One region of the Clostridioides sp. LIBA-6822 genome, then DNA from elsewhere that is predicted to be linked to it. Evidence: a T-box and tRNA genes for the amino acid it is inferred to sense, from the RefSeq annotation. Region 1 holds a T-box; the other holds one or more tRNA genes.
The links. The T-box of region 1 lies ahead of ACTG48_RS18160 (valine--tRNA ligase). A T-box ahead of a tRNA ligase gene usually reads a tRNA of that ligase, here a tRNA-Val.
Positions count from the first base shown of each region.

Region 1 (15,810 bases):
AGAAATAGCTAACGAAATAGGTTTATCTAACTATGAGAACATAGACAAAGGTAACTTAACAGCTAGAGAAAATGGATATGTTGGTGGATACATGACTAAGAAATTAGTTGAAATGGCTGAAAGACAAATGGCTGGAAAATAGATAGTAAATTTTGACACCTGGGTATCAACAGGGCTGCTAATTAGCAGCCCTATTTCTCTGTATTTATTTATAAAATTAATTTTATATGATTTGTTAAAGATTAATAATACTATACAAATTGTTCTTTTAATTTTGTATAAATTAGTTTAATATATTATATATAGAAATAGTTTGACGGAGGATGATATTTATGTTTGAAAACTCGTCTGAAGAATTAGCGTATCATAAACTTTTAATTTTATATATCTTAGAAAAAATTAAAATGGATTTAACTAATTCTCAAATAACTCAAGTAGTATTAGAGACTGAAATGATGAATTACTTCTCATTACAACAGCTTTTATCTCAGCTTATGGAATCTAAGTTTTTGACTACATATAAAGACTCTGACAGAGAATATTATGCTCTTACTCAAAGAGGCGTAGAAAGTCTAGAATACTTCTTTAATCGAATACCTACTAGTGTTACAGAAAAAATAGACAAGTATATAGATTCTAATAAAGAAAATTTACTAGCAGATACTCAAGTAAAGTCTAGTTTCGTAAAGCAAAGTGATAATGAATTTATTGTAAACCTTAGAGTCATAGAAAATCAGTCTAACTTAATAGATTTAAATCTAAATGTTTCATCAGAGAAACAAGCAAAACTTATTTGCAACAACTGGAAAAATAATGCATCTTATATGTATGCCGAAGTTATCGACTTACTTATAAGAGACATACATTAAAGCCTACAAACAAATTATAGTTGTAGGCTCTTTTCCTACCTTGATTTCTTTTATTAATTTATTATTTGCGGTTTCGTAAACTTTCACTGAGTTTTCTTGTGTGTCTGATACAAATAATAACTTTTCATCTTTAGATACTTCTAATCCCTGAGGAATTCCATTTATCTCAATATTTCCAATATATCTACTTGTTGTATAATCTAAAATTCTCACATTATTATAACCCAAGTCAGCAACATAAACTTTTTTGCCACTATAATTAAATCTTATTTCCACTGGTAATAAGAATTCATATAATACCTTTTTTATATCCATGCTTACTTCATCAACTATTATGAGCTTTCCATCAAGTGTTGATATATACATTTCTTTCTTTTGCTTATCAAGTTCTATATGCCATGCTCTAAAGTCCATATTAATTTTCTTTTGTATATTTTTATTTATTGTATCTATACATACTATTGAATTTATACACGGTACATATAATTTTTTACTTTCTCTGTCAAAGTCAAATCCATGTGGCATATTATCAACACCAATAATTCCTATTGGATTTAATGTGTCTTTATCCAATACATATATACTATTAGAATCTTCATTTGCTACAAATAATTCATTATCACTAAGTACAACTTGACTAAGACTTCCTCCTATGGAAACAGTATCAATTATTTTATCATTACTTAAATCTAAGACATAGAGTATACCATTACTTGAGCTAGGTATGTATATTAAATTTTTTTCTTTTTCTATGCAAAAATGATGTGGATATATATTATCTTCTAATACTATTTCCTTTTCTAGCTCAAGTGTAGAATAATCAACTATGCTAATGCTCTTTGATAGATAGTTAGAAATATAGATTTTCACATAACCCCTCCTCTCCACAATACATATACTACAATAATATATTATTTCATTAGCTTGTATTATGCTTTATAGTTGCATTATTACGCATATATTTGGTATTATTATTAATGTTAAAAAAATGAAATAATATTTAATGGAGGTCTTTTTAATGAAAGTAACATTTAACCCAAGTGGTGTCTGTTGTAGAGAAATGATTTTTGAAGTTGATGAAAATAATATGATTGTTGATGCTGAGTTCGTAGGAGGATGTAATGGTAATTTATCAGGACTTAGAAGCTTAATAATTGGTCAAAATGCTCTTGAAGTAGCTGATAAATTAAATGGTATTGATTGCGGTGGAAAAGGTACTTCTTGCCCAGACCAGTTATCTAAGGCTATCCGTCAATCTATATAATTACTACTATATAACATCAATAAAATTTATTAAAAACTTACTTTACATAAAAAGAGCTGTCTACCATCTTAGACAACTCTTTTTTATATTTTTATTTATATTCCTGTATTTATTTATAAAATTATAATTTCTTTACTAAAGTTCTCACTGTGCCAATCATGTATAAAGAACCTGCACTTATTATCACATCATCCTTATTTGCTGTTTCTAGTGTGTAATTTACTGCATCTTCTATCTCGTGTTTTGATGTTACATCATCCACATATTTTAATACTTTCTCTTTTAGTATATCTGAATTTATGGCCCTTGGATTGTTAGGTGTTGTTGTTATTACCTTATTAAAACGTGGCAATAATATATTTAAAACACTATCAATATCTTTATCTTCTAGCATACCTATCAATAGAGTTAAACTTCTCTCTTTAAAATTTTTATCAAGTGCTTTTGCCAAAGATTTTGCTCCATCTTCATTATGTGCACCATCTATTATAAAAATTGGATTTTCTTTTATTTTTTCTATTCTTCCTGGCCACTGAGTAGTTATAAGTCCTTTTCTTATAGATTTTTCACTTATATTTTCTAGTTTATTTATATCTTTTAGATATTTTATTACACTCATCGCCAATATAGAATTATTTATTTGATGTTCACCTATCAACTTTATTTCAAGGTCTTTGTGAATTTCTTTCATTACAGTACAGTCATATATTTGAGAGTCTATATCTGATTTTTTTATATTTACATCATCAAAATTAACTTCTATATATTGTGCTTTTTTCTCCTTACAAACTGACTTTATAACATTTTTGGCTTCATCAGTTTGGTCATATACTAGTACTACTCCACGTTCCTTTATTATACCAGCCTTTTCATATGCTATTTTTTCTATTGTATCTCCAAGTATACCTGTATGGTCTAAACTTATAGATGCTATTACACTTACAAGTGATTTTGTTATTATATTGGTAGCATCATATCTTCCACCTAAACCAACTTCTAAAGCTACAAAATCCACCTTTTGTTCTGAATAGTAATAAAATGCCATTGCAGTAACTACTTCGAATTCTGTTGGATACTCATAGCCTTGTCCTACCATAATATCTATTTTTTCTTTTATTAATTCAATTATCCTAGCAACATCATCTTGTGGTATATTTTCTCCATTTACTCTTATACGTTCAGTAAAGGTTTCTAAATACGGAGATGTATATAAACCGACTTTATATCCACACTCTCTTAGTATATTAGAAACAAAAGAACACACTGAGCCTTTTCCATTAGTTCCAGCTACATGTATTATATTTAAAGTTTCTTGTGGATTCCCCAATAATTCTAATAATTTTCCAATATTCTCTAGACCTAATCTTATACCAAATTTATTGGTTTGTGATATATACTCCAATGCTTCTTCATATTTCATTATCTAATTCCCCCTGTATCGGCATTTTCTTTTATGTTATCTAATTATAGTATATTTTCTACTTTTAATCTACTGACAAAGAATACATATAATCTAATACCTTCTACATTAAATCTAGTTACTACTTCTTTATTTTCTTTATTTATAAATTTTTATTTTTATACATTTCTACTAACTCAGTTAATGTATATATCGAAACTAAATCATACTTTGAGATATCCATATAATTAAATTTTATGTTAAATACCTGCTCTAATTTTTGAAGTAAATTAAAACAATTATCCTAAACTAATCCTATCTCCTTATTAAAAAGACTACATTGAAATAATTTTTCATTATCAGCTTTAATGTTTAAACAATCTCTAACAACATCAGCAACTTTCATAAGAAGAGTATTTTCTTTGTCATACAAATCCAATTTAAAGTTTGGAATTCTACTATACTCATCAAACTCAAAACTATCCCAATGGTTTTTAGTTGCTAATAGTTCAAGTTTATCATTTAAATCAGATATCTCTATATCTGGATTTTCCGACAATATCTTAGCTATTTTTCCAGTAAACTTCACTGCTACATAGCTATTACATTTTGGTGGTAACCTGTAGGAGTTGTTTATGTCACAACTTATATATGAATTACTATCCATTACACATTGAACATCATATTTTTTATTGTACCAAAAAGAATCTTCTACATCTAAAGTAAATCCTCTCACGCCTATAACATTATTAAACATTGCTGGATAACTTAAGTCAAAATTATTAGACAATGAACATACTATTATTTTTCCTTTTCTAAACAATTCATAACATACTTCAAATAATCCCTTGACACTTTCTACTCCTATGACTGATAAACTTAAGTTAATCAATCTTATGTTAGTATCTAGAAGATATTTTAATGCTTCTTCAAGAACTTTTATATTTGCAATGCTATCTTTTCCTAAAACTTTTATGACAAATAGCTCTACATCTTCATATTCCTTCTTTATTATTGATGCACAAGCAGTTCCATGACCATCTTCATCATCAAATTTATCTGATATAAAAATATAATCATGTATACATTCAAAAGCAATTCCTCCAACTAAGTTATCCTTTAAGTAATCATGTTCTTTATCTATTCCTGTATCTAATACTGCAACCTTAACTTTATTATTCATATCACATATATTCTCCATTACTAAAAGTTTTTAATATATCTATGCTAATAGTTCATCTTAAACTTTAATTTAAGTTGCACAATTTATCTTTTAAATGCTATATTTATTTCTAAAAACACAAATTAAGTATACTATATATTCAATTTATATTCATTATATCAATTATTATCATTAAATAGTTAAAAATTAAGATAAAATTTTTAGATTTATATCACAATTTAGAATTTTTTGTAAAAAGGAGATTATCCTTCTTATTAGACAATCCCCTTGTATACTTTATTAATACTTATTCATAATTAACTATCAATTGTATATTATACTTTTCAATCTAGATTACATAAATCTCATTTTTATTTAGGGGAATAATTATTTATATACTATAAGAAAATTAATTTAAATATAATCGTCTTGTAATCTATCTTACAAAACATACTATTCATTCTACAAAGTATGAATCAAAGTGTAAAAAAACACCAAGAACTGCGAATAAATATAAATTTAAATTACTATGTAAAAATTTGTACCAAGTACACTCTAAAAATTTATATAGGTATTATCCTAAGAAGCAATACCTACACCCTTATACATTATATCATATTTCAATAAATAAATCGCATAAAAGGAAGTCTTTTAATAGAATTAAACTATCTATTAATTTATTACTATAAGTTCTACAAATTATAAATAATTATTTTAATGTATATACTGTATTGCCTCAAACATTGATATAACCAATCAAAATAGATATAATAAAATGAAACAAATATTTATAGAATTTTATAAATATTCATTATTTTAAAGGGGTGATTGTATTTGAAACAAGAAACATCAAAAAAAGAAATCTTAAAAGAAAGTTTTCTGGCATCAATCCCAATATTTCTAGGATATATTCCATTAGGACTTATTTGTGGTATTATGCTTCAAAAAGCAGGTTTATCTGCCTTTTACATATTAATGATGTCACTTATGGTATTTGCGGGTAGTTCACAATTTGTAGCAGCTTCAATGCTAGCTTCAAATGGAAGTATAACTTCAATAGTATTAACTACATTTATATTGAATCTTCGTAACTTTTTAATGAGTTCCAACCTACATATGCATATAAAAAATAAAAATATGAGATTTTTAATGTATTTTTGCCATGGTGTTACAGATGAAACATTCGCTATAAACTTAGAAAAATATACTTATGGTACTTGGACAGATAGACACGCATTATACCTAAACAATCTTTGTATAATAGTATGGGCTGGTAGTTGTTTCTTAGGAGCATTTCTTGGAAAAATTGTTACTATCAGTGATTCTGTTGCAGGCTTCCTACTTACAGCAATGTTCATCACATTAGTAGTTAATCAAATTAAAAGTAAAGTATATATACTCGTTTCAATGCTTTCTATCCTATTATCAATAGTTTTATATACTTTCTTTAAAAGCAGTTTAGTTATCATAATAGCCTCTGTTTTATCTGCTTTATTTGGCTTTTATATACAAAAATTAACTCATAAAAAGGAGGAAGTCTATGAATACTAATTACATACTTATAGTTATTTTAGGTATGGCAATTGTTACTTATATTCCAAGGATTTTACCTATGATAATACTTTCAAAAAATGATATGCCTGATTCTATTAAAGACATTATGAAATTTATACCTATCGCTATACTTAGTTCACTAATAGCAAAGGATATTTTTTTTAATGGAGATAGTATATATTTGTCATTCACCAATCCCAAAATTATATCAGGTATCATAGTACTATTAGTAGCTTATAAATTTAAATCTATTGCTATCTCAATAGCTGTAGGTGCAATATCTATATGCTTTTTTGGAGTCATCTTTTAAAATTTTATGTCACTATACAGTAAAAAACTGAAATACTGTACAATACTGCATATAAAAATCAGTCATAATATACTAATAATTAATCTATTATAATTGTGTACTCTACATCTAAAACAATATCAATAATCTATAAGCTACTATTTTACATCATAATAAGGGCTGTCTTAATACAGAGAATTTTTTCTATATTAAGACAGTTTTAAATTAATAGCTCTGTGATGACTTTAAATATTTTTCAAAATATTTTACTTTACCTTTTTCAAAATTAATACATTATATCACATAACAAGCTTGTTAATGCTACTTTTAAATCTTTGAGCCTGTACTTACTAATAGGTATAAATTTATCATTAATAGTAATCATATTATCCCCAAGATCTTCTATTCTTCTCAAATTGACAATAAAACTTGTGTGACATCTGAAAAATCCATTTTCACATAATAATTTTTCTGCTTGTTTCATGCTCATATTAGCTTTATAATCTCTCCCTAATGTATGTACAACTAAATCTCTCTTTACAGTTTCAACATATAAAATAGAATCTATCAGTATTCTATTAAATCCTTTTTTACTATTTAAAACTATATAACGCTCCTTCTTTCTTTGAAGGTTATCAATACAAAGATTTACACCCATTGCAAAGTTACTATACTCTATAGGTTTTACTAAATATCTATAAGCACGTACTTCATAACCCTGGGGAGCATACTCTGAAAAAGCTGTTGTAAATATAATTTCTACTTTTTCATCAAACTTTCTTATTTTTTTAGCCACCTCAATTCCATTGATATCTTTCATTTGGATGTCTAAAAATATAATGTCAATTTTTTCTGGGTATTTGGATATTAAATCTTCTCCACAGGAGAATTCCAGTATTTGATAATTTAGACACCTTTCAGACAAAAGTTTTTCTGCAAATTCCTTCAGTATGCTTCTTTGTATTTTTTCGTCATCACATATAACTACCCTGAACATAATATCACCTCCAAATCTAAAATATCATTTAGTTTACTTTATTTCAATTTCCAAACTGTACTCATTGACTTTTCTATTCAAATTTTTTTACAAGTTTAAATTGTCGATTAAACTACTTCTAGTAATTATCTTTGATACATAAACTTAAATTATGATAAATTCATCTATTTTTCTAGTTATATTGTGTAAAAAATATATGAAAACAAATGTAATATGTATTTTATTATGCTATGTTAAATATCATAATACAGCAAATTTTTATTACTCATAAATTTTTTAAATGTAAGATTAATATAATCATAAAATAAGATAAAAATATAACACATCTGTAATGAATTATAACATCATATTTGTATATATAGAAAGAAAAACATACAAAAAGTACAAATTACGTACTTTTTGTATGTTTTTATTAACACTTTCATTTATTTTATTTTAGATTCTAAATTTATTAGTCTTTCCTCAACAGATTTAATCATCTCTTCAAATTTTTCTTTTTTAGCTTTTTCTTCTTCAATTAGACTTTCAGGAGCTTTTGCTAGGAATCCTTGGTTTGCAAGTTTTCCATTAACTCTTTTTATTTCTCCTTCTAATTTTTTCTTTTCTTTAGATAATCTTTCAATTTCTTTTTCAAAGTCAACTAACTCATTAAGAGGTATAAATATTTCAACACCATCAATAACTACTCCAACTGCATCTTCTGGTACATTAGATTTGTCTTTTGCTACCTCAACATTTGAAGCAGATGCTAAAGTTATGAAATAATCTTTACCAAGTTCAATAGCTTCTATCTTTTCCTCACTTGGTATTATTATCAATTTAGCTTTCTTAGAAGGTGGTACATTCATTTCTGCTCTTACATTTCTTATACTTCTTATACCTTCCATCAATAAATTCATCATTTCTTCTTCTTCAGCCATATTATCTTCTTCATTATATTTTGGCCACTCAGATACTATTATACATCCTTCAACAGTAGGAAGGTAAGTGTATATCTCCTCTGTTATAAATGGCATATATGGATGTAATAATTTTAATATCTTTTCAAGAACATAAGTTAATGTATATAATGCTGCAGATTTAGCATTTGTATCTTCTCCATATAATCTAGGTTTAACCATTTCAATATACCAGTCACAGTATTCTGACCAAGTGAAATCGTATATCTTCTGAAGTGCTATTCCTAAATCAAACTTATCCATATTATTAGTTGCTTCTTTTACAATATTATTTGCTCTTGATATTATCCATTTATCTGCTAAAGTTAAGTTATCTTTAACACTTTCTCTAGTTATGTTTTTAATTATATCTTCATCAATATTCATAAATACAAATCTTGATGCATTCCACAATTTATTGGCAAAGTTTCTAGCAAATTCTACTCTTTCCATATAGAATCTCATATCATTTCCTGGGGAATTTCCAGTTGTTAATGTAAATCTTAGTGCATCAGCTCCATATTGCTCGATTATCTCTAATGGGTCGATACCATTTCCTAAAGATTTACTCATCTTTCTACCTTGAGAATCTCTTACCAATCCATGAACTAATACATGGTCAAATGGCTTCTCATTCATACAGAACATCCCTGCAAAAGCCATTCTAACTACCCAGAAGAATATTATATCATATCCTGTAACAAGTACACTTGTTGGGTAATAGTAGTCTAAAGCTTCAGTTTTATTTGGCCATCCTAGAGTAGAGAAAGGCCATAGTGCAGAACTAAACCAAGTATCTAATGCGTCTTCATCTTGTTTAAAATGAGTGCTTCCACATTTAGGACATTTATCAGGCATTTGTTTTGCTACTACTATTTCTCCACATTCTTGACAATAGTAAGCTGGTATTTGATGACCCCACCATAATTGTCTTGATATACACCAATCTCTTATATTTTCTAGCCATTGTAAATAAGTTTTATCAAATTTTTCTGGAACAAATTCTAGTTCTCCATTTTTAAGAATATCTATAGCTGGTTTTGCAAGTTCATCCATCTTAACAAACCATTGCTCTGATAATCTAGGCTCAACCACTGTATGGCATCTGTAACAAGTTCCTACATTATGATTATGCTCTTTTATCTTAATTAGGTAACCTTGCTCCTTTAAGTCTGCTACGATAGCTTTTCTACATTCAAATCTATCCATACCTTCATATTTTCCGCAAACTTCATTCATAGTTCCATCTTCATTCATAGTATTTAACTGCTCAAGATTATGTCTTAATCCTACTTCAAAATCATTAGGGTCATGTGCTGGAGTCATTTTAACTGCACCAGTTCCAAACTCTAAGTCAACATAATTATCTGCAACTATTGGAAGTTCTCTTCCTACTAATGGAAGTATTGCTGTTTTTCCTATTAAGTGTTTGTATCTATCGTCTTCCGGATTTACTGCTATACCAGTATCCCCTATCATCGTCTCAGGTCTAGTTGTAGCTATTTCTAAGAAATCTTCACTATCTTTTAGTGGGTATTTTATATGATAAAAGTTTCCGTCATGTTCTTCATGCTCAACTTCTGCATCTGATAAAGTAGTTTTACAATCTGGGCACCAGTTTATTATTCTATTCCCTCTGTATATGTGACCTTTTTCATATAGTTTTACAAAGAATTCTATAACTGCTTCATTACACCCTTCATCCATGGTAAATCTCTCTTTATCCCAATCACAAGAATCTCCTAATTGTTTAAGTTGGTTAGATATTTTTCCTCCAAATTCATCCTTCCAGTCCCAAGCTCTCTTTAAAAATTCATCTCTACCTATTTCATACTTTGTCTTACCTTCTTCTTTTTTTATTCTTTCAACAACTTTAACTTCAGTTGCTATAGAAGCATGGTCAGTTCCTGGAAGCCAAAAAGCTTCATACCCATCCATACGCTTCCATCTTATTAATATATCCTGAAGTGTATGGTCAAGAGCGTGTCCCATATGCAATTGCCCTGTTATGTTTGGTGGTGGCATCATTATTGTAAATGGCTTTTTATCTGGATTTGGTTTAGATTTAAAATACCCTTCATCCATCCATTTTTTATATAACCTAGCCTCAAAATCTTTTGGATTATAAGTTTTTGATAAGTTCGTATTTTCCATTGTCTTGCCTCCTGTATTTTTATAAATAAATTTTTTAAAATATATCTAGAAATAAAAAAGAGCCCTTCATCCTCTTTAAAAGGACGAAAAGCTCGCGTTACCACCTTAATTCCAAAGTTTAAAATACAATAACATTAATCAAATATTGTTTAATGTTATTTCATCAACTTTGACTCTCAAAGAATTTAACGGTTCTAACCGTCTAAACTTACTAACAGTTCAGTTTAGAAACTCCAAAGCTACGTTCAGCAAACCTTATACTTAGAAAATCTTACAGCCAGTGAATTTTCCTCTCTTTTAGTAGTATTTACTTACTCCTCTTCTTCTCAGTCTTTAATATTACATATTATTATATACAAATATTATTCTCTTTGTCAATTATTTTTATTTTATTTTTTCTGAATTTTCTTAATTATTTTTTTATATTATATGCTGATTATTATATTCTATACTATTTTTTTCAACTTATTTTGTCTTATAATGTCAATAACTATACTATTTTTTGTTTAAATTTTAACGCCATGTTATTTATTTTAGATTACATTCTATTTACATTATCTTTCTTATGTTCTATTTTTTATATTCTATTTTATAAATTATATGTTTTATTTCCTAAATAATTTACTTTATTTTTTACTATAATTGAATTTATTGTAAGTTTTCTTGCCAGAAATTTTTAGGTGTGATATTCTCTGTAATTGGCAATATTGTATATCCTCTCTCCTTCAAAATTCTTATAATATTGTTTAAAGCGTTTAAACTTTGTTCTTTCTCATGAATCAGCACTACTAATTCATCTCTTTTTCTTCCATAGTACAATATATTACTAACAATTTGACTTGTAGAAGATTTCCAGTCTTGTGTATCCAAATTCCAGTCCCAAATTAAATAATCATTCTCCATAAGTTTACTATATGAACCTTCTGGCATATATGGCTTACTTCCATAGGGTAATCTTATTAATTTTGAACTCTGACCAGTTATATCTTGTAAAGTATCATTACATGTATTGAACTCCCCCACTGTTACCTCTGGGCTTTTATATAGCTTATGTATATCATGACTTACACTATGAAAACCTATTGAATTTTTCTCTTCTAATACCCTTTTTACTTCTTCCTTATGATTTTTCATGTTTTGATTAAGCATAAAAAATGTCGCTTTGACATCGTTCTCTTTTAAAATATCAAGAAGTGCATTTGTATATTTTGATGGTCCATCATCTATCGTTATGTACGCTACTTTTTCAGAAGTAGCCCCTGGTCCTTTTGTTTCCTCTTGAGATGCTTTATACATAATTTCTCCTAATGTATTCCCTTGAGAAAGTAATTCTAGTGTATTTTCACCTTTTGTGCTTATATTTTGGACTGGAACATTATTGATTTTTTCTTCCAATAATGTCCCAGTTAAAATTAAAACAGCTATAAGAAATAACCTTATCATTACATGAAAAGTAGCCTTATTATCTTTAATTTTCATCCCCCATATCTCCCTTTTATAAAAGAATAAGTTTAAGAGTAAAAATTACTTTTTATACTTATTCTCTTTCTTATTACTTTTTATATCTCTACTAAATATTTTTTTAACTTTTTCTTCTTCCTTTTCTCCTAGAGATTCTACTCTTTTGATTCCCAAAGAAGTTAAAAATTGCAACACATTTAAATTATCAAATGGAGTTTCCATATTTGTGCTTTCACTATATTCATCAACATTCTTAGTACCTTCTTCTACACTTAAAATACGCTTAGGACCTCCTACACAGCCTCCTACACACCCCATTCCTTCTATAAAGGTAGCTTCTATCTCCTTATTTAAAACTTTCTTTAAACCGTCCATACATTCTTTTGTTCCCTCAAATGCTTTTTCTTCAAATTTTATATTTTTGTCAATTCTTCTAACTGATAACTTAACTGCTTTACTTACACCTCCTGTTCTAGCATAAACTCTACCTGAAAGGGATGCCTCTACTCTATTACTTTCATCCATTATAGCTGGATTTAACTCTAATGCATCAAATATTTCTTGTAACTCTTTAAATGTAAGCACAAAATCAACTGCATCCTTTATATCTTCTAACATTGCTTCTTTCTTTTTTGCCATACAAGGACCTATGAATACAACTTTAGCATCTGGATTTAAAATTTTTACAGCTCTCCCACAGGCAATCATAGGAGAAACAGATGGTGATACATTCTCCAATATTTGAGGAAAACTATTTTGTATCAAGCTTACCCAAATAGGACAGCAACAGCTAGTTATAAAGCATCCTTCTTCATCCTTTTTCATATGTTCATAATAATCATATGCTTCTTTTGCAGTAAGCATATCTGCTGCCAAAGCAACTTCTATCATATCTTCAAATCCTATCTTTTTTAATGCAGTTCTTAATTTACCAGGGCTTACATCTTTTCCAAACTGCCCTACAAAAGCTGGTGCGACTATTGCATATACAGGACTCTTTATATCTTTCAACAACTTTATCATTGGTATAAATTCTATCTTATCTGATATTGCACCTAACTTACATCTTGATACACAATCACCACAAGCACTACATACATCTTCCTCATTACAATTAATATGCTTGCTTTTTATTTTACATGACTCATCTTCCTTATTATTTTCATCACAATATTTGCAAGCATCTGATATTATAGATATTATTGGTCTTTTGACTTCATCTAAATTTATAGCTTCATGTAATGCATCTTTTAAATTTTTATCTGTGTCTCCTGTTACATCTAATCCCATAGTTACTCTAATTAGATTTACCATGGTATCTTTATCAAATTCCTCATTAAAATCATTTTTTAAATTATTATTCAAATTATCATTTAAAATTTTTTCAGGTAGATTTTCAATATCCTCTGTATTATCATTCCACACTGCCTTTACAAGTTCTCCAAAAAGCTTCATCTTATATATTTCTAATATTTTAGAATTATCATTTCTAGTATTCATAAAAAATAGTACCTCCGTAAATTAAACTTATATATGTTTAATATTTACAAAGATACTATTTTTTATTTATTATTTACTTACTATTATTGATATAATTTATTTAATTTCTTTAACATCTCTATTTCAAGCATTATTTTCATTAAATGATAGTTAAATACAGGGCTTTTTTCTTCATCTATATTCCAGTCTAATTCATCCACATTATATGTTTTCTTAAGGTATTTATATGTATGCTCCTTTAAATAAAGTTTATTTTCTAATAACTCTATAGACTGCATATGAAAATGTATTTCTCTACATATCCTTAAGGCATTCTCAATTTTTTCTATATTAGTTTCACTCAAACTATAATCCAATTCATCAATAAGTTTTGAATATATTTCTTCTAATTTTTCTACTTCTTCTTCAAATCTCTCTACATCTAAATTATTTTTTCTAAGTATTTTGTCTTCAATAAGTAACATTGACAGTTCTTCTATCTTTTTAAACTCATCTATAACACTATTTAGATAATTTGGTCTAGCAACATAGTAATTAACAAGTACCCCAAACAAGACACCTACAGATGTATCCAGTACCCTATGTAAAGAATAATATACAGGGTCATTGTTTCCTACACCTAGATGTATAGCCAGAAAAGTTACACAGGCAACTACTACTGACTTTATTTTAAACAGATTGCATAAATATATTGAGCACATTACTCCTAGACCACATAAAAAAGGGTCTCCAGCTTTAGTGATGGCAAAGATGAATCCTATTATACCACCTAAAATAGTACCTTCTACTCTATTGATTCCTGTTTTTAAAGAACCTTTTACTGTATCTTGGACAGAAATTATACATGCTACCAGAGAATAAAACATATTCTCAACTAAATAGTCTCCTAAAAGCATACATAACGTTACACTAATTCCTGTTTTTATAGTTCTCATACCCATCTTTTGAAGTTTCAAAGTTCCACCTCCTAAAAAGCACTTTCTATAAAATACGCATCCTCAAATTTAATATGTTCCTAGTATATCACAATTTTTTAAATTTACCCATTAATCATATTTTTTTATCAATTACTTCTTAATTTAGACAATAAAAAAAACTGCTTTAAAGCAGTTTTTTTATCCTATCTCTACCATTTTACCTTCAATTGCAAAAATTATTTTTTCACACACATTTGTTATATGGTCTCCAATTCTTTCAAGGTATCTTCCTATAAGTAAAAGTTTTACCCCTTGGTCTATGGTATTTGTATTTTCATGCATTATTTTTAAACAATCAATTTGTACTTGTTCATACAAACCATCTACAATATCATCTTTAGTTCCTACATCATAAGCTATACTTGCATCAAATAAGATTAAAGCTTCTCTAGTCTGAGACATCATAGATTTACATTCTTTTGCCATCTTAGGAATATCTATCAGCTCTTTTATATAAGCTTCTCCACCTATTTTCAGCATTTCTCTAGCTATATTAGCTGCATAATCTCCTATTCTCTCTAATTCTATTGATATATTTCCTAATGAATAAATAAATCTTAAATCCCTTGCCATTGGTTGCTTTAATACTATTAGTTCTATACTCTTATCCCTTATCTCTTCTCTTAATTTATTTATCTCTTCATCATTTTCTACTACTTTTCTTGCACCTTCTAAATCCTTCTCTATCATACAAGTCACAGACTTTTCTATTGCTTCTTCACATTTTTCCATCATAAGTACTGTTTGTTCCTTTAAAGTATCAATACTTATATCTAAGCTATTATTGACCATTGTCTAACTCCTTTATAGTTATATATTTTAACCAAATCTACCTGTTATATAATCTTCTGTTCTTTTATCCACAGGAGTGGTAAACATAGTTTTTGTATCACTAAATTCTATAACCTCTCCATTTAAGAAAAAAGCTGTTTCATCTGATATACGAGCAGCTTGCTGCATGTTATGAGTAACTATGACTATTGTGTAATCTTTTTTTAAATCCTCTATAAGTTCCTCAACTTTTAATGTTGAAATTGGGTCTAAAGCAGATGTAGGTTCATCCATAAGAATAACTTCTGGTCTCATAGCAATTGCTCTTGCTATACATATACGTTGTTGTTGTCCACCAGAAAGTCCTAATGCAGATGACTTAAGCCTATCTTTAACTTCATCCCAAATAGCTGCTCCTTTCAAACTCTCTTCTACAATTTTATCTAATTGTTTCTTATCTCTTAGCCCTTGTGTA
Region 1 covers NZ_CP196995.1:3,837,159-3,852,968, forward strand. The annotation lists gene ACTG48_RS18115 (alpha/beta-type small acid-soluble spore protein) at 1-142, shown strand, start outside; gene ACTG48_RS18120 (DUF4364 family protein) at 333-869, shown strand; gene ACTG48_RS18125 (YncE family protein) at 873-1,739, opposite strand; gene ACTG48_RS18130 (TIGR03905 family TSCPD domain-containing protein) at 1,888-2,133, shown strand; gene ACTG48_RS18135 (bifunctional folylpolyglutamate synthase/dihydrofolate synthase) at 2,255-3,553, opposite strand; gene ACTG48_RS18140 (S8 family peptidase) at 3,837-4,715, opposite strand; gene ACTG48_RS18145 (AzlC family ABC transporter permease) at 5,529-6,245, shown strand; gene ACTG48_RS18150 (AzlD domain-containing protein) at 6,235-6,558, shown strand; gene rgaR (two-component system response regulator RgaR) at 6,824-7,534, opposite strand; gene ACTG48_RS18160 (valine--tRNA ligase) at 7,960-10,626, opposite strand; T-box leader at 10,703-10,963, opposite strand; gene ACTG48_RS18165 (polysaccharide deacetylase family protein) at 11,275-12,105, opposite strand; gene ACTG48_RS18170 ([Fe-Fe] hydrogenase large subunit C-terminal domain-containing protein) at 12,151-13,587, opposite strand; gene ACTG48_RS18175 (FUSC family protein) at 13,671-14,543, opposite strand; gene phoU (phosphate signaling complex protein PhoU) at 14,703-15,356, opposite strand; gene pstB (phosphate ABC transporter ATP-binding protein PstB) at 15,384-15,810, opposite strand, start outside.

Region 2 (15,810 bases), 480 kb from region 1:
TATTATAGGGGATGGCTATTGCCATCCCTTGTTAATTTAAGAATATATAATTTACCTTATATTAAACTTTGTCCAAAATTTAAATTGACATAAATGAGAATAAATGATAAAATGTGTAGGTATGAGATTTTAGTCTCATTTCTCTGCTCTAAGAGTGTAGAGCCGTTAAGTCCAAAGGGAGGTGAATTATAGTGAGAAATTATGAATTAGTTTATGTGGTAAAGCCAAACTCTGATGAAGAAGTAAGAGAGGCTATACTAAACAAAGTTAAGGAAGTTGTTGCAACTGACGGAGAAATAGTTAAAGTTGATACTTGGGGAACTAAAAAATTAGCTTATCCAATAGCTAAGTTTACAGAAGGTTTTTACGTATTAGTTAACTTTAAATCAGCAGTAGACGTTCCTAAAGAGATAGACAGAAACTTAAAGATAAATGAAAACGTAATAAGACACATGATAGTTGTTGCTTAATAACTGGGTTTTATTATAAAAAATAGGTGGTGTTTTTATGAATCAAGTTGTATTAGTGGGAAGATTAACTAAAGACCCTGAATTAAGATACATCCCAGGTACAGGAACACCAGTGGCATCCTTTACAATAGCCATTGATAGAGACTATGTAAAAAAAGATGGATCTAAAGAAACTGATTTTATACCTGTTGAAGTAATGGGTAAATCTGCTGAATTTTGTGCTAACTACATAACTAAAGGTAGATTAGTTGCATTGCAAGGATCTATAAGAGTAGACAATTATCAGACACAATCAGGTGAAAAGAGAACTTTTACAAAAGTAAGTACTAGATCAGTACAAGCTTTGGATAGTAAGAATAAATCGGAAAATTCATATAGAGAGAGTGCTCCAGCTTTTGAGCCAAGCTTTGAACCTCAAGGTCTAGACCCACAAGGTTTCCAAGCTATAGATGATGACGATATACCATTTTAAAAAGGAGGGAAAAAAGTCATGATGAATAAAAAAAGACGTAAGAAAAAAAGAGTTTGTCAATTCTGTGCTGACAAAAACGCTAAAATAGATTACAAAAGTACTCAGAGATTACAAAAGTATATAACTGAAAGAGGAAAGATATTACCAAGAAGAATATCTGGAACTTGTGCTAAGCATCAAAGAGAATTAACAGTTGCTATAAAAAGATCTAGAAATATAGCACTTTTACCATATACATTAGACTAAAAAAATGAGCCTTGTGCTCATTTTTTATTATAGGTATTTATATATCTAAATGAGGCGAGCTATAAAGCTCGTTTTTTTGTTTATATACTTAAATATATTATTATTTATGATATAATATTATATATTAAGGAGGGTTGTAAACGTGAAAATAGATAAAGGTTCTGAGATAACGAGAAACATAAAGATAATAGAATGGATGAAAACAGAAATATTAATGAGTGTAAGTGATTTGTTTAACTTATTATTTAAAGGGGTAAAACCTTTAGATGAAGCAATTCAAGATACTCTAGCAAATATAATAATGATAACATATCTCTTAGCAAAGAGATTAGGAATTAGTTTTAGAGATGTGGATTATAAAGTCAAAGAAAAAATAAAAATTGGTATAGATGAAGACCATAGTGTTGAAAGATGGTATGGAGATTTATCTAATTTAAAAAAACATATGGACAATAGGGAGTGATATTAAATTGAATAATAAAATTAGACTATCTAAAGCAATGTCTATAATAATTTTAGCTATAATAATCGCTTTAGTGATAGCCTATATTCCAATGCTAGGAATGTTTAGTATATTAGCAGCTGTTCCATATGTAATTATAGGTGCTATTACTGATAGAAAGTATTCTTTTATATCTATTTTGATTACATTTTGTGTACTAATTCTATTTGCAGACATTTCTTATGCATTAAATATATGTATAATGTATTCTTTACCAGGTATAGCAATAGGAAAGATGTTAAAGAGAAGTTTTGAACAAGAAGATAGTAATAAATTTGAACCAATATATGGTGGAACGATAATATTTGTACTTTCAATGCTTGTATATTTCTTTGTATTAAAAACATTTTTAAATGTAAACCTATTAGATGAAGTTTCTAAGATGATAACAGAAATTGTAAATATTCAAAAAAATAGTTTTTCAGCAGCTGAGCTTAAATTATTTGATAAAATGAAGCCAGATGAGATTGTAAGTTATTTTACAAATATGCTACCAATGATGCTATTTTTACAAGGGTTATTATCAGCATTTGTAACATATTATTTAAGTGTATTTTTTATCAAAAGAATTACAAAGATGAATATAAGATTTCCTAAATTTGCAGATTTTTATTTACCAGGAAATGCTATACTCACAACTTTTTTACTTTATTTATTAGTCTTATTTATTCAAATTATTGGTTCAAAACTATATACAGAATTAATAATGACTAATTTACAGCTAGTTTTTAATTTAATGTTTGTAATTCAAGGTATAGCAGTTTGTATCTATTTTTTAAAGAAATGGATAAGACAGGGACCAAATAAAATTATGTTTCTTTCAGGGATAATTTTATGTTTATTTGGATTTATGGGAATATCTTTTGTTGGTATGGTAGATAGTATAATTGACTTTAGAAAGGTGAGAAGTTATAAATCCACTTAGGAGGATAGAAATGAGTAATAAACAAACCTTTAAATTAAATATGCCAGAAATAAATTTATATATAATTGTTATTGGTATTTCTAGTATAATTTTGCTTTATTACAACTTGTATGTAGGGTGTTTATTTTTCTGTATTTTTGTATATATGGTTTTTCACAATTGGAGAACAACTAATATTAGACGTCATGAATGGACAGAGTATATTCAAAATTTATCTTTAGATATAGATGAGACAACCAAGAAAGCCATAATAAACCTTCCAATACCACTGTGTATCTTAGAATTTGATGGAAATATATCGTGGTACAATGGGAAGTTTTATGATATGATTGGTCAAAAAGATTTACTTGATAAAAATATAGAAGATATAGTTAAAAATCTTAACTTAAGAAAAGTATTAAATGAAAATAAAGAAATGTACACAGAAATAAACTACAAAGAAAAAGAATATACAATAATTTATAATGTTATAAAAAATGATCAAGAAAAAAATCCTAAATATTTGATGATATTATACTGGATAGACAAGACAGAATATTTAAAAGTAAAACAAGATTATGATGATGAAAAAAATGCAATGATGCTAATACAAGTAGATGGATACGATGAAGTATTAAAAAGTGCAGCAGAAGATAAGAGGGCTTTAATTAATGTTGAAGTAGAAAAAATACTTTCTGCTTTGGAATTAAATTCAAATGGTGCATTGAGAAGAACCTCAAAAGATAAATTTTTCTTGGTAATGCATAAAAAAGAGTTGAAAAAATTAGAAACTGAGAAGTTTTCTATTTTAGATACAATAAGACATATTGATTATGGAAATAATCTTCCTGTTACTATAAGTATAGGAATTGGTATAGATGGAGATACATTAAATGAGAACCTAAAACTTGCTACAGGTGCCCTTGACTTAGCACTTGGTAGAGGTGGTGATCAGGCTGTTGTAAAAACAAAAGATAAATTTGTATTTTATGGAGGAAAATCTAAAGCTGTAGAAAAGAAAACCAAAGTAAAGTCCAGATTGATAGGTCACGCTCTAAGAGAAGTTATACAACAAAGTGACCAAGTTTATATAATGGGACATAAATATCCAGATATGGATGCTATGGGAGCGGCAGTTGGAGTTTATGATATATGTAAATCCTGTAACAAAACAGCAAACATAGTTTTACACTCTGTAAATGAATCTATAGAAATATTTATAAATAAAATAAATGAAAATAATTATTATAAGAAACTATTTATTGGAAAAGAAGAAGCTATTGACAACTGTACTAAAAATACGTTAGTTGTAGTAGTTGATACTCATAGACCTAATTATACTGAATGTGAAGAGTTATTAAAGCTATCAGAGAAGATAGTAGTAATAGACCATCATAGAAGAGGTGTAGAATTCATAAATGATGCGGTACTTTTATTCCATGAGATATATGTATCTTCAACCTGTGAAATGGTTACAGAATTAGTTCAATATATGGATGAAGATGTAACAATAAATAAACTCACAGCTGAAGGACTTTTAGCAGGAATAAGTCTAGATACTAAAAACTTTGCGTTTAAAACAGGTGTTAGGACTTTTGAAGCAGCTTCTTATCTTAGAAAAGTTGGAGCAGATACTATTGAGGTTAAAAAGTTTTTCAATTCTGATGTAAAAGACTTCATAATAAAAGCTGAAATAATTCAAAGTACTAAAATAATTAATAATAGGATATGTTTAGCATATTCAAGTACAGAAATAGATAGTATAAATGTTATAATAGCTCAAACTGCTGATGAGTTATTAAACATAAAAGAAGTAGAAGCTTCCTTTGTATTAGGTGAAAAAGATGATACTATATTTATAAGTGCAAGGTCCTTAGGACAGATAAATGTACATGTGCTTATGGAGAAATTAGGAGGCGGGGGACATATAGATATAGCTGGAGCACAGTTAAAAGATGTTTCTCTAAAAGAAGCTTATAAGATGGTAAATAAAATAATAGAGGAGTATTTGGAGGAGGAAGAATAGATGAAAGTTATATTATTAAAAGATGTAAAAGGGACTGGTAAAAAAGGGGAAATGAAAGAAGTAAGTGATGGATATGCAAGAAATTTCTTATTTCCTAAAAAGATGGCTGTGCAAGCAGATAATGTAGCAATAAAAGAATTAAATGAAAAGAATAAGTCTAAAGAAATAAAAGCACAAAAAGAATATGAAGAAGCTGTTTTATTAGGTAAACAAATGGAAGAAATTAATATAGAAATATATTCAAAAGCAGGAGAAGGTGGAAGACTTTTTGGTTCAATAACTGCTAAAGAGATTGCTGAGCAATTAAAGAAACAAAAAGATATAGATGTAGATAAAAGAAAAATATTATTAGATGAGCCAATAAGAGCCCTAGGTTCAACTTTTGTAGAAATAAAAATACATCAAAAAGTAACTACTAAAATAAGAGTAGATGTAAAAGAAAAACAGTAATAACTAGAGGTGATAAAGATGGAAGATATGACGAGAATTCCTCCTCATAGTGTAGAATCGGAACAATCAATATTGGGTTCTATACTTCTAGATAAAGATGCTATAATAACAGTCACAGAAACTATAAAGCCTGATGATTTCTATAAAGAGGCTCACAAAATAATATATGAATGTATGATAACTTTAAGTAATAAAGGTGAGCCTATAGACTTGATAACATTAACAGAAGAACTAAGAAAACAAGGGCATCTTAATGATATTGGAGGAATCAGTTATATTACAAGTCTTTCTACTATAGTACCGACGACTTCAAACGTAAAATACTATGCTGATATAGTAAAAGAGAAGTCTGTGCTTAGAAAGCTTATAAAAGCTTCTAATGAAATAATAAATCTAGGATATAGTGGAGCAACTAAAATTGAAGATGTTTTAGAACAAGCTGAAAAGAGTATATTTGATATATCACAGGAGAAAACTAGTGATGATTTTAAATCTATAAACTTAGTTTTAATGGATGCCTATGATATGATAGAAAAGTTATACACTAATAAGAGTGATGTGACTGGTATAACTACTGGTTTTAAAGATTTAAACAAAAAAATAAATGGTCTTCAAAGGACCGATTTAATATTAATTGCGGCTAGACCAGCAATGGGTAAAACTGCCTTTTCTTTAAACTTAGTGCAAAATGCAGCCCTAAAAGGTGATGCTTCTGTAGCTGTGTTCAGTTTAGAGATGTCTAAAGAACAATTAGTACAACGTATGCTATCTTCACAGTCTAGTGTAGAATTAAAAAAAATAAAGACTGGAACACTTAATGATAATGACTGGCCTAGAATTATAGATGCTATGGCGGTGTTATCAGATGCGAAAATACACATAGATGATACTCCTGGTATAAAAATATCAGAATTAAGGTCAAAGTGCAGGAAGTTGAAAATAGAAAAAGGTCTGGACTTAGTGCTTATTGATTATCTTCAACTTATGGAAGGTGAAGGCAATAATGAAAGTAGACAGCAGGAGATATCTAAAATATCAAGGTCACTAAAGGTCTTAGCTAAAGAATTAAACTGTCCTGTTGTAGCATTATCTCAGTTATCACGTGCACCAGAACAAAGAGCAGATCATAGACCTATGTTATCTGACTTAAGAGAATCTGGAGCAATAGAGCAGGATGCAGATATAGTTATGTTCTTATATAGAGATGAATATTATCATGCTGATTCTGAGAGTAAAAATATAGGAGAAGTAATAATAGCAAAAAATAGACATGGTGAAACTGGTTCTGTAGAACTAGTTTGGCTTGGTGAAGTTCAAAGATTTGGGGATAAGTTGAGAGACCTATAATCTAACGAATATCCACAGAACATCCTTTCTTTCTACAGGAAAAATGTGGATACCTGTCACTAAATATGTCTAAACATTGAAATTTAGCTAAAAAATTATCCACAGTATCCACAGGTGCCCTGTTGATAAGTGTGAATAAGTAGATAAAGCAAGCTTTTGGCTTGCTTTATCTGTGTATAAATGTTAATTATTAGGAGGAATAATATGGAAAAAATAAGCTTAAAGTGTATATATCCCAATATAATTAAAGTACTTGATGAAATAAACTTATTTAGAATAATTGATAATAACCTAAAAGAATCGATTGTTGTTTATGCTAGTATTGTGGATAGTCAGTATTATATAAATATGACTAATACAAACTTTGGAAATATAATTAACATATGTAAGTTAGAAAAACTTTTAGATGTGGATAAATTTATGGAAAAAGTTATAAAATATGAAAAAGAAATTATAGAGAAAGATGAATTTTCAAAAATAGAAAAGTATTTGTTAAATATTGGAGAACGCTAAAAAAGTTGAAAAAAATACGAATGTTTGATAGAATAAATAAGTAAAGCGTTCGAGAGTATATAAAATATAGAGGTGAATTACATGAAAACAGTTGCAATTGTTGGTTCTCAATGGGGAGATGAAGGTAAAGGTAAAGTTATAGATTATCTTGCTACTCAAGCAGATGTAGTAGTGAGAGGACAAGGTGGAAATAATGCAGGGCATACATTAGTTGTGGAAGGTAAGAAGTATGCATTACATTTAATTCCATCAGGAGTATTAAATCCAAAAACAGTAAATATAATAGGAAATGGTATAGTATTTGACCCTAAAGGATTTTTAGAAGAATTGGAAATGTTTAAAGCGGATAATATAAGTACAGAAAATATAAAAATAAGTGATAGAGCCCATGTCATATTCCCATATCATAAAGAGCTAGATGCATTGTCAGAAGAAGCCAGAGGTGATTTAAAGATAGGTACAACAAAAAAAGGTATTGGACCTTGTTATATGGATAAAACAGAGAGATCTGGAATAAGAATATGTGATTTAATGGATAAAGATAAATTTGCTATAAAGTTAAAAGCTCAGATATATGCTAAAAATGAAATAGTTAAAAATATATATGGAAAAGAAGAATTATTTGATTTTGAAACTATATATAATGAATATATAGGATATGCAGAACAGATAAGAAAATATGTTGCAGATACGTCAGTTATTGTATATGATGCGGTAAGAGCAGGTAAAAAAGTATTATTTGAAGGAGCACAAGGAACTTTATTAGATTTAGATTTAGGAACATATCCATTTGTTACATCGTCTCATCCAACATCTGGTGGATTTGCAATTGGTGCAGGTATAGGGCCAAATATGATAAAAGATGTTGTTGGTATAGTAAAAGCATATACTACAAGAGTTGGAGAGGGACCATTTGTTACAGAACAAATAAATGAAATTGGTGATAAAATAAGAGAACAAGGTCATGAATTTGGAGTAACTACTGGTAGACCAAGAAGATGTGGATGGTTTGATGCAGTTATAGTTAAGTATGCAGCTAGGGTTAATGGTTTAACTAGTATCTCATTTATGTTACTAGATGTTTTAACTGGATTTGATAAGATAAAAGTTTGTACATCTTACAAAATGGGGGATAAAATAATAACAGATTTCCCAGCATCATTAGATGATTTAGCAAAATGTGAACCTATATATGAAGAATTAGACGGATGGAATGAAGATATAACTCAAGTAGATAATTTTGATAATCTTCCAGAAAATGCAAAGAAATATATAGCTAAAATAGAAGAGTTGGTCGGAGTGAGTGTAGACATGGTTTCTGTTGGGCCTAATAGAGCTCAAACAATAATAAGAAAAAATATATTTGCTTAATATTTTATTAAACAATTTAAGTTATGAATAATAAGGAAAGAGTATCTCAAAGTAATGATTATAGTTATTAGAGATACTCTTTTGTGTTAGATTTATATTAAATTTTTATTCAGTTAAAATTATTTATGTATATTCTATGTGTAATTAAAGTTGAATTTCTGTATTATAATTACATATTTTATTTAAAATACTTGTTGAAAATAGGTAGTTCAAGAGGATTTTAATTATATGCTAAAAAAATAAAAAAACTATTGACTAAAAATTGTATAGCAGTTATAATATAACTTGTGAGTGAAAGAAACGACGAAAAAAGTCGAAAAAATGTGGTCTATTAGCTCAGTCGGTAGAGCACCTGACTTTTAATCAGGGTGTCCCGCGTTCGAGTCGCGGATAGATCACCAAATTATGGCTCGTTGGTCAAGAGGTTAAGACACCGCCCTTTCACGGCGGTAACAGGGGTTCAATTCCCCTACGAGTCACCAGTATGGGACTATAGCTCAGCTGGGAGAGCACCTGCCTTACAAGCAGGGGGTCACAGGTTCGAGCCCTGTTAGTCCCACCATTTTTGAATTAGAGATGAATACTAGATTATATGCTGGTGTGGCTCAACGGTAGAGCAGCTGACTTGTAATCAGCAGGTTGTAGGTTCGATTCCTATCACCAGCTCCACAAAGTACATAAATTCAAATTAATATAATTTTCTATGTTACAGGATACTTTTAAGTATCTTTTTTTGATTGAAAAATTAAATTTAATTACAATAAAGTATTAAGTTATTTGTAATGATATAATTTTAAGATTAAAATTTAGAATCTTTTTAGAATAGTATTATATAATCTGATAAGTTTACAATATTGATAAATTACAAGTAATATAAAGAATTAGATGTATTAAAAATACTTTAGAAGTGTACTTATAGCAGAGAGATTAGTTTCTTTAGTATAAGTTTTAAACAGAGAAGCAAGTTTGTTCTTACCTCTCTATTTAAAAATAAAAAAATGTTTTTTAAGGGCTATTTTATTTAAATCTTTCCCATCTCAAATCATCACCAGTAAATTCTAAAATCCTAAATTTGTCTAAAATTCTAGAAAGAGTTCTTTGAGTATAAGTGTTTCCTATTTGGGATGGTGTTAAGTTGGTTGAGATAATAATTTTTTTACCAGTAACTAGTCTTGTGTTTACAATGTTGAAGATTTCTCCACTAGTAAAAGAGTTATTAAGTTCAGTACCAAGGTCATCTATTATTAATAAATCACAATCAAACAAGTTTTTATAATTATCTTCACTTATCTGATTATTTGTGTCTCTTCTAAATTTATAGTCTTCAAGAATATCTAATATTCTAAAAGAAGTTTGATAGATTACAACATTTCCTTTGTCCAATAATTCCTTTGCAATACAATTGCACATATATGTTTTTCCCAGTCCAGTAGAACCATAAAACAGTAAATTTTCATCATTATCTTTCTTGAAATCATGAACAAAATTTTCGCAGATACTTAAATTATTTAGCATATTTTCTCTAGGAGATATTTCTCCATTAGAACCTTTCTTAGGAGAAAATATATTCAAGTTAAAATTCGAAAAATTTTCCTGACTTAAAATCCTATCTAAATTAGACATTTTATAAGCTTCATTTACAATTTCTTGTTTAAGACAAGAGCATTTTTCACCATTAGGTAAAAAACCTTTGTCTTTACAAGAAGCACATTGAAACTTTATTTCTAGATAATCAAGAGGTATGTTATTTTCAACTAAAAGTTCTTCTTTCTTTACCTTTAAAGATTCTATAGTATCTTTAGATTTATTCACAATTTCATCTTTAGACTTAGGATTTAAAAGTACTGTTCTAGCTAAGCTAAGGCCTATTTTAGAAATCTCATCATCTATAGATTTTATTTCCGGAATTCTATTATATACCTCATTTTTTCTATTTTCTAATAAGAGTTCGTTATTATCTCTTTTCTTATCGTATTTAGCAAGTATTTTTCTTATTTTATCTTCATTCATTTAATCACCTACTTAAACTTTTCTTTTTGACTTTTTTTAATAATCTCATCGAGTTCATCAGAGGTATACTGAGTGAATGTTTCGTTGAAATTATGAAACTTAGTTTTCTTGTAAGTATTGTTGTTTTGAGTAGTATTAATCTGCTTCTTATTAATATTCTCCTTAACTATACGTTCTTCCTCTTTTTGCTTTAAATCATTTAAATTTTTTATATTTTTTTCATTCCAATTTTTAACTATACCATTTATATAAGATATACTTGGGTTTGAAATATTTTTAGACTTAGAACAGGCATTTATTATCAAGTCCATATCCATATCAAATTTATCAAACCAACTGTCCATAAGTTCTTTTTCTGACTTTGATGGTTGTCTTGAAAATCCTAACTCATTGAAAATGGTTTTATATAAAATATATCTCTCACTTCTAACTAAAAAGCTGTCTTCAACATCTTTTGGTGTATATAAATTTGAATCATACCAATTCCTGATAATACCCTCAATGTATTTAACTGGTTTTGATGTACCTGTTTTATCTTTGACGTATTCATAAGCACAAAGTATCATATCAGGGCTCATATTGTATTTATTCATTATATCCATAATACTTATTTTTTCACTTGGGTCGAGATATCTGCCAACTATTTTATTTATGGAATTGAACATTTTTCTAATACTTGGATTTTCAGAAGTAGATACAACTTGATCTGTATTAGATTTTATAGATGAATTATTACCTAATATATTCTCAATATAGAAATTTTTTAAATCTAAAAATTCTATTGAATAATTAAAACTATCAAATTCTCCATTGTCATGTATTTTTATAATCTTCTTTTCCTCCCAAAATTTCCAAGCAGATAACACATCAGACAAAGGTATATTTAGGTTTTTGGCTATTGAATTATTGTCGAACTTAGGATTAGAAGTAATATCACATGCTTGTCTATAACCCAAAAGATAAACTTTTACGTATAACCCGTCCGCCATTGGCATAAATATATCTATAAAGATATTGGGAATAGTGATTTCACCTAAATCTATTTCATTGCTTTCTTTGAAAAACATTTTATCACCTCAGATTAAATTATATCATTTTTTATATTATATTTGTCTGTAAACAAATAAAAGGTCACAAGATTAGCATGTAAATATTTTCTAGCAATATTCATTTTGAAAGGGAGGAGATATTTTGGTTATAAAATTCAACCAAAAAGTAAGAAGAACATTATCAGTAGCAATTCTATTTGTGGTATTAATAATAGGTTGCTTTATAGAAAAGGATGACAGTCTAGAAACGTACAAAGAAAAAAACAATTCTAAGATAAATCAATATAATATGGATGTTATATTTGATGATGAAACTAAGAGGCTAATGTGTAATCAGAATGTTGAGTACATAAATAATACAAAATCAAATATGGATAAAGTATATTTTCATATATATCCAAATGCTTTTTCCAAAAAAGATTTTGCTCCTTTTGAAAAAGAGGAAATGACAAGAGCTTATCCTAATGGATTTAATGAAGGATACATAGATATAAAGAATGTATTAAATAAGAATAGTAAAATGGAGTATAAAATTAAAGGGGATAAAAATGATATATTAGAAATAGAATTAGGAAAAGAATTGAAACCAAATGAAAAAATATCATTAGACATAAAATATAATGTAAAAATGCCAAATTCAGTTGGAAGATTTGGATATGGAGAAAATACTATAAATGTTACTAATTGGTTTCCTATAGCTTGTGTTAATGATGAAAGAGGATGGAATTTAAAGAGTTATGAAACAATTGGGGACCCGTTTTATAGTGAAACTAGCGATTTTCATGTGAAACTATTGATTCCAAATAAATATAAAATTGCTCATACAGGAAAACTTATAAATGACAAACATGACAATAAAAAGATGTTATATGAAATAGAAGCTGAAAATGTTAGAGACTTTGCATTTATATTAAGTAGTAAATTTGATGTAAATAAAGTGGATTCAAAAGGAGTAGCTATTAGTACATACAATTTAAATAAAAAACTTTCTAAAAAAGCAACTGAAGTTGCAAAAGACTCAATAGATATATTTAGTGAATTATTTGGCAAATATCCATACAAAGAATACTCTGTTGTAGCAAGTGATTTTTTTATAGGTGGGATGGAATATCCTATGCTTGTTATGATAGACCAAAGTTTATATAATGAAAAAAATGAATTTCTACTTGAATATGTTATTGCTCATGAGACAGCACATCAATGGTGGTATTCTGCTGTTGGAAATGATGAAATAAGTGAACCTTGGTTGGATGAAGCACTTACTGAATATTCTACAATAGTGTATTTTGAACAGAAATATGGTAAAGAAATGGCAAATAAACTTCTAAAGACTATGGAAATACAGACAAAGAGTTATTTGAGTGAGAATATATTTAAGCCAACAAATGAGTATAAAAATTCTACTGAATACAGCTTGAATGTTTATACAAAAGGGGCAATAGCTTTTAATGAAATAAGAAAAGAAGTTGGCGATAAAGTATTCTTTGAGACTTTAAATGAATACTATAATAAATATAAACATAAAAATGCTAATGGAAGAGCTTTTGTAGAGCTATGGAGTAGTAAAGGGGTAGATATAAATAAGATTATAAGTGAATACAAGTAAATTTTGTACAGGGAATGTTTCAAAATAAGAATTTGGAGCATTTCTTTTTTTGTGTAAAAAACAGAAAAAATAGAAATGGAGGTTCTTAAGAACCTCTAATCTACAGTAGTTTTTAATGATAAATACAAATTTTTTTCATCATCATAAATTTGTGAGATTGAATTAGACATCTTCTTCAAAAGTTCAACATTAGCTGTCTGAGATAATTCCCACATATCATTAGCTATTTCGTTCCAATGTTCAGAAACATCAATAAACTTTTGACCTATCACAAATAGTCTCTCATCTTTTATTATTGGAGCAGATTCAATTAAAAACTCGCCATACATCTTGCGGAAAATCCCACCGCCAGTTCCACCATCTTTACTGATTTGAAAATAATTTGTTATCCCAGCCAAGCGTAGTTTGTTTGAGCTAAATTGCTTCCACTTTAGTATTTCTTTTGAAAATTTCATGATTCCATTAATACCCATAAGTTGTGCTGGTGGATCTAGCATTGTATCACAAATTTCTTTTATAGCTTCCTGTAAAATTACCTTATCAATCACTCTGAAACCAGTAAAATCAAATATTAAATATTTATTGTTTGCAGGAAATGGTCTATATACACTACTGCGTGCCTTTTCAATTTCATCGTAATCGACCATATGATAATCTTGAGATATTTGCCCAGAGGGAATTTTTATCGGATAATCATGATTATCTCTATCACTTATCCAAAATTTTCTTGATGTTTCATCATATCCAAATAAAACGACTGCATGACCTCCAAAATGGTTATTTTGGTTCATTCCTAGATATTTCATATAAGGCATATCTACATAAATTAGGACTGGATTATTTGTATCAACCAAATGTTTTGTACTGTCAAAAATCTTAGGATAATTATTCCCAGACTTACATTTAATTTCTATGTTTAATCGTTTGGCAAGTTTATTTTCAAACTCAAATATTTTTGTTCTTCCATTTATCATAGGTGAGGCAGATTGATTTAAATATAGAAATGATATACCTGATGCTAATCCGAATAACATTTCTTCTGACATTGGATAACCATAATAAGTAAAAATTTGTTTCAGCGAATTAGTAATACAGTGTTTCCCGCCTTGTGGAACAAAACTTTCAATTAATTTTTTCATAATTACTCCTTTTCTATTATTTCAAGAGGCAAAATAATTTCAGTTATATAATTAGCAGGATTTCCCCTGAAAATAGCACCAGGCCCTTTGATATATACTTCTCTACTTGGAGTCAAAATTTTCAAGTTATTAGCATTAGCATATTCAAACATAGCCTTATATGCAAGATATAAAGTATCATAGCTACCATAGTGTTTTGTACATATTGCTTTAATTTTAGGTAATACTTTACACTCAATACTTGTATCTGTAATGTGCTTTTTTAGAGGTACACATAATTCTATGTCTGCATTTTTAACATACTCCTCATCAAAATAGCAGTTAAAATGTTTTCCATCTTTATTATTTTTTACTGCTTTATAAAGCAATGGGACATACTTATCAAGGTCGCTATACTTTCCAGTGAATCTGATAGAAGCAACAAGCATTTTTTGAATTTCAATGTTTTCAATTTTGTATTTGTTATTCTCATGCGTAATTTCTAATGAAGATGTACCCATGCTAATTTTCTGAATGAGTTTCTTTTCTCTTGAAATATTCATTTCAATAAATTTAATTTTTTCTTGTAAGATATATACTAAATCATCTTCATTTTTGACAGTTTCAACAACTTCTTTGATTTCTATTATAGAAAAATCTAAAGAGCGTAAATACTTAATAAGCATTGCTTTTTTCAAATTATCATCATCATAGTATCTATACTGATTTTCTTCATTTCTAAATGATGGTTCTAAAATACCTTCTTTATCATAATAGCGTAGAGCTTTTACAGTCAAACCAGATATTTTAGAAAACTGACTTATTCTATACATAATTACCTCCTTCGATTTTAATTGTAAACTATCCTCTGCACTGGAATGTCAAGAAAATTATAACGTATTAAAGATGACTATACAATAAGCTATTTATCTCTCTATTTATATATATAATGTCCTTATGGAATATAGAGTTGATACTCCTATTAATTTATAATGTATTTTTAAAGTAATTTGCTTTATGGTTTGCATATTGAAAATATTATGTATAGTATTTAAATATGTTTGTGCCATTTAATTATTACTTTGGGGCTTAAAAAGAGCATTGTAGGACAAGCCACAATATATGCTAGATGATATCATATTAACTATAAATAAAATAAACTTATTGGAGGAAATGAAATGTCAAGAAAAACAGATATTACTGTGGTTGAACAGAGTGCATATTATGCTTTAGTAATAAGGAAAACAATTAACTTCATGCTTGAATTTCAAGAGTTCTCTGCTCAAGGATATGCCAAAATCATGGACTATATAAAAAGTAAAAATACTTTCGTAGCAGGAGCACCTATTGTCTGCTTTCACAATATGGACTTAGAAAACTTAAATATTGAAATAGGTTTTCCTACTGCAACTAAGATGGAAGGCGTAGATGATATTCAGGGGATAGAAATACCTGCACAAAAGATAGTTACTGCAATTGACCAAGGTGATTATCTTTTACAAGACTCTACATTAGAAGAATTGTTTGCATGGGTACAGAGTAGTCCATATGAAATGCTTGGAGAAATTTATTATCAATACCTAAATACGCCAAATCGCCCAACGAGCGAACTTTTAACCAAAATGATGTTGCCAATTCATTAATACAAGGTAGAGATTATATAGGTGATTGAATAAAAATAGATTGTATATCTTGTGTGCTAAAGTAAAGCAAGTCTGAAGACAGC
Region 2 covers NZ_CP196995.1:4,316,469-4,332,278, reverse strand. The annotation lists gene rpsF (30S ribosomal protein S6) at 192-470, shown strand; gene ACTG48_RS20590 (single-stranded DNA-binding protein) at 508-942, shown strand; gene rpsR (30S ribosomal protein S18) at 961-1,188, shown strand; gene ACTG48_RS20580 (MazG-like family protein) at 1,331-1,651, shown strand; gene ACTG48_RS20575 (YybS family protein) at 1,659-2,615, shown strand; gene ACTG48_RS20570 (DHH family phosphoesterase) at 2,626-4,620, shown strand; gene rplI (50S ribosomal protein L9) at 4,621-5,070, shown strand; gene dnaB (replicative DNA helicase) at 5,089-6,417, shown strand; gene ACTG48_RS20555 (hypothetical protein) at 6,622-6,930, shown strand; gene ACTG48_RS20550 (adenylosuccinate synthase) at 7,012-8,301, shown strand; tRNA gene ACTG48_RS20545 (tRNA-Lys) at 8,627-8,702, shown strand; tRNA gene ACTG48_RS20540 (tRNA-Glu) at 8,709-8,783, shown strand; tRNA gene ACTG48_RS20535 (tRNA-Val) at 8,788-8,863, shown strand; tRNA gene ACTG48_RS20530 (tRNA-Thr) at 8,896-8,970, shown strand; gene ACTG48_RS20525 (ATP-binding protein) at 9,319-10,311, opposite strand; gene ACTG48_RS20520 (DnaD domain protein) at 10,320-11,378, opposite strand; gene ACTG48_RS20515 (M1 family metallopeptidase) at 11,503-12,966, shown strand; gene ACTG48_RS20510 (BtrH N-terminal domain-containing protein) at 13,062-14,105, opposite strand; gene ACTG48_RS20505 (MerR family transcriptional regulator) at 14,108-14,917, opposite strand; gene ACTG48_RS20500 (GyrI-like domain-containing protein) at 15,263-15,727, shown strand.
Region 2: it encodes a tRNA-Val, which carries the amino acid that the T-box ahead of ACTG48_RS18160 (valine--tRNA ligase) is inferred to sense. The anticodon was not compared.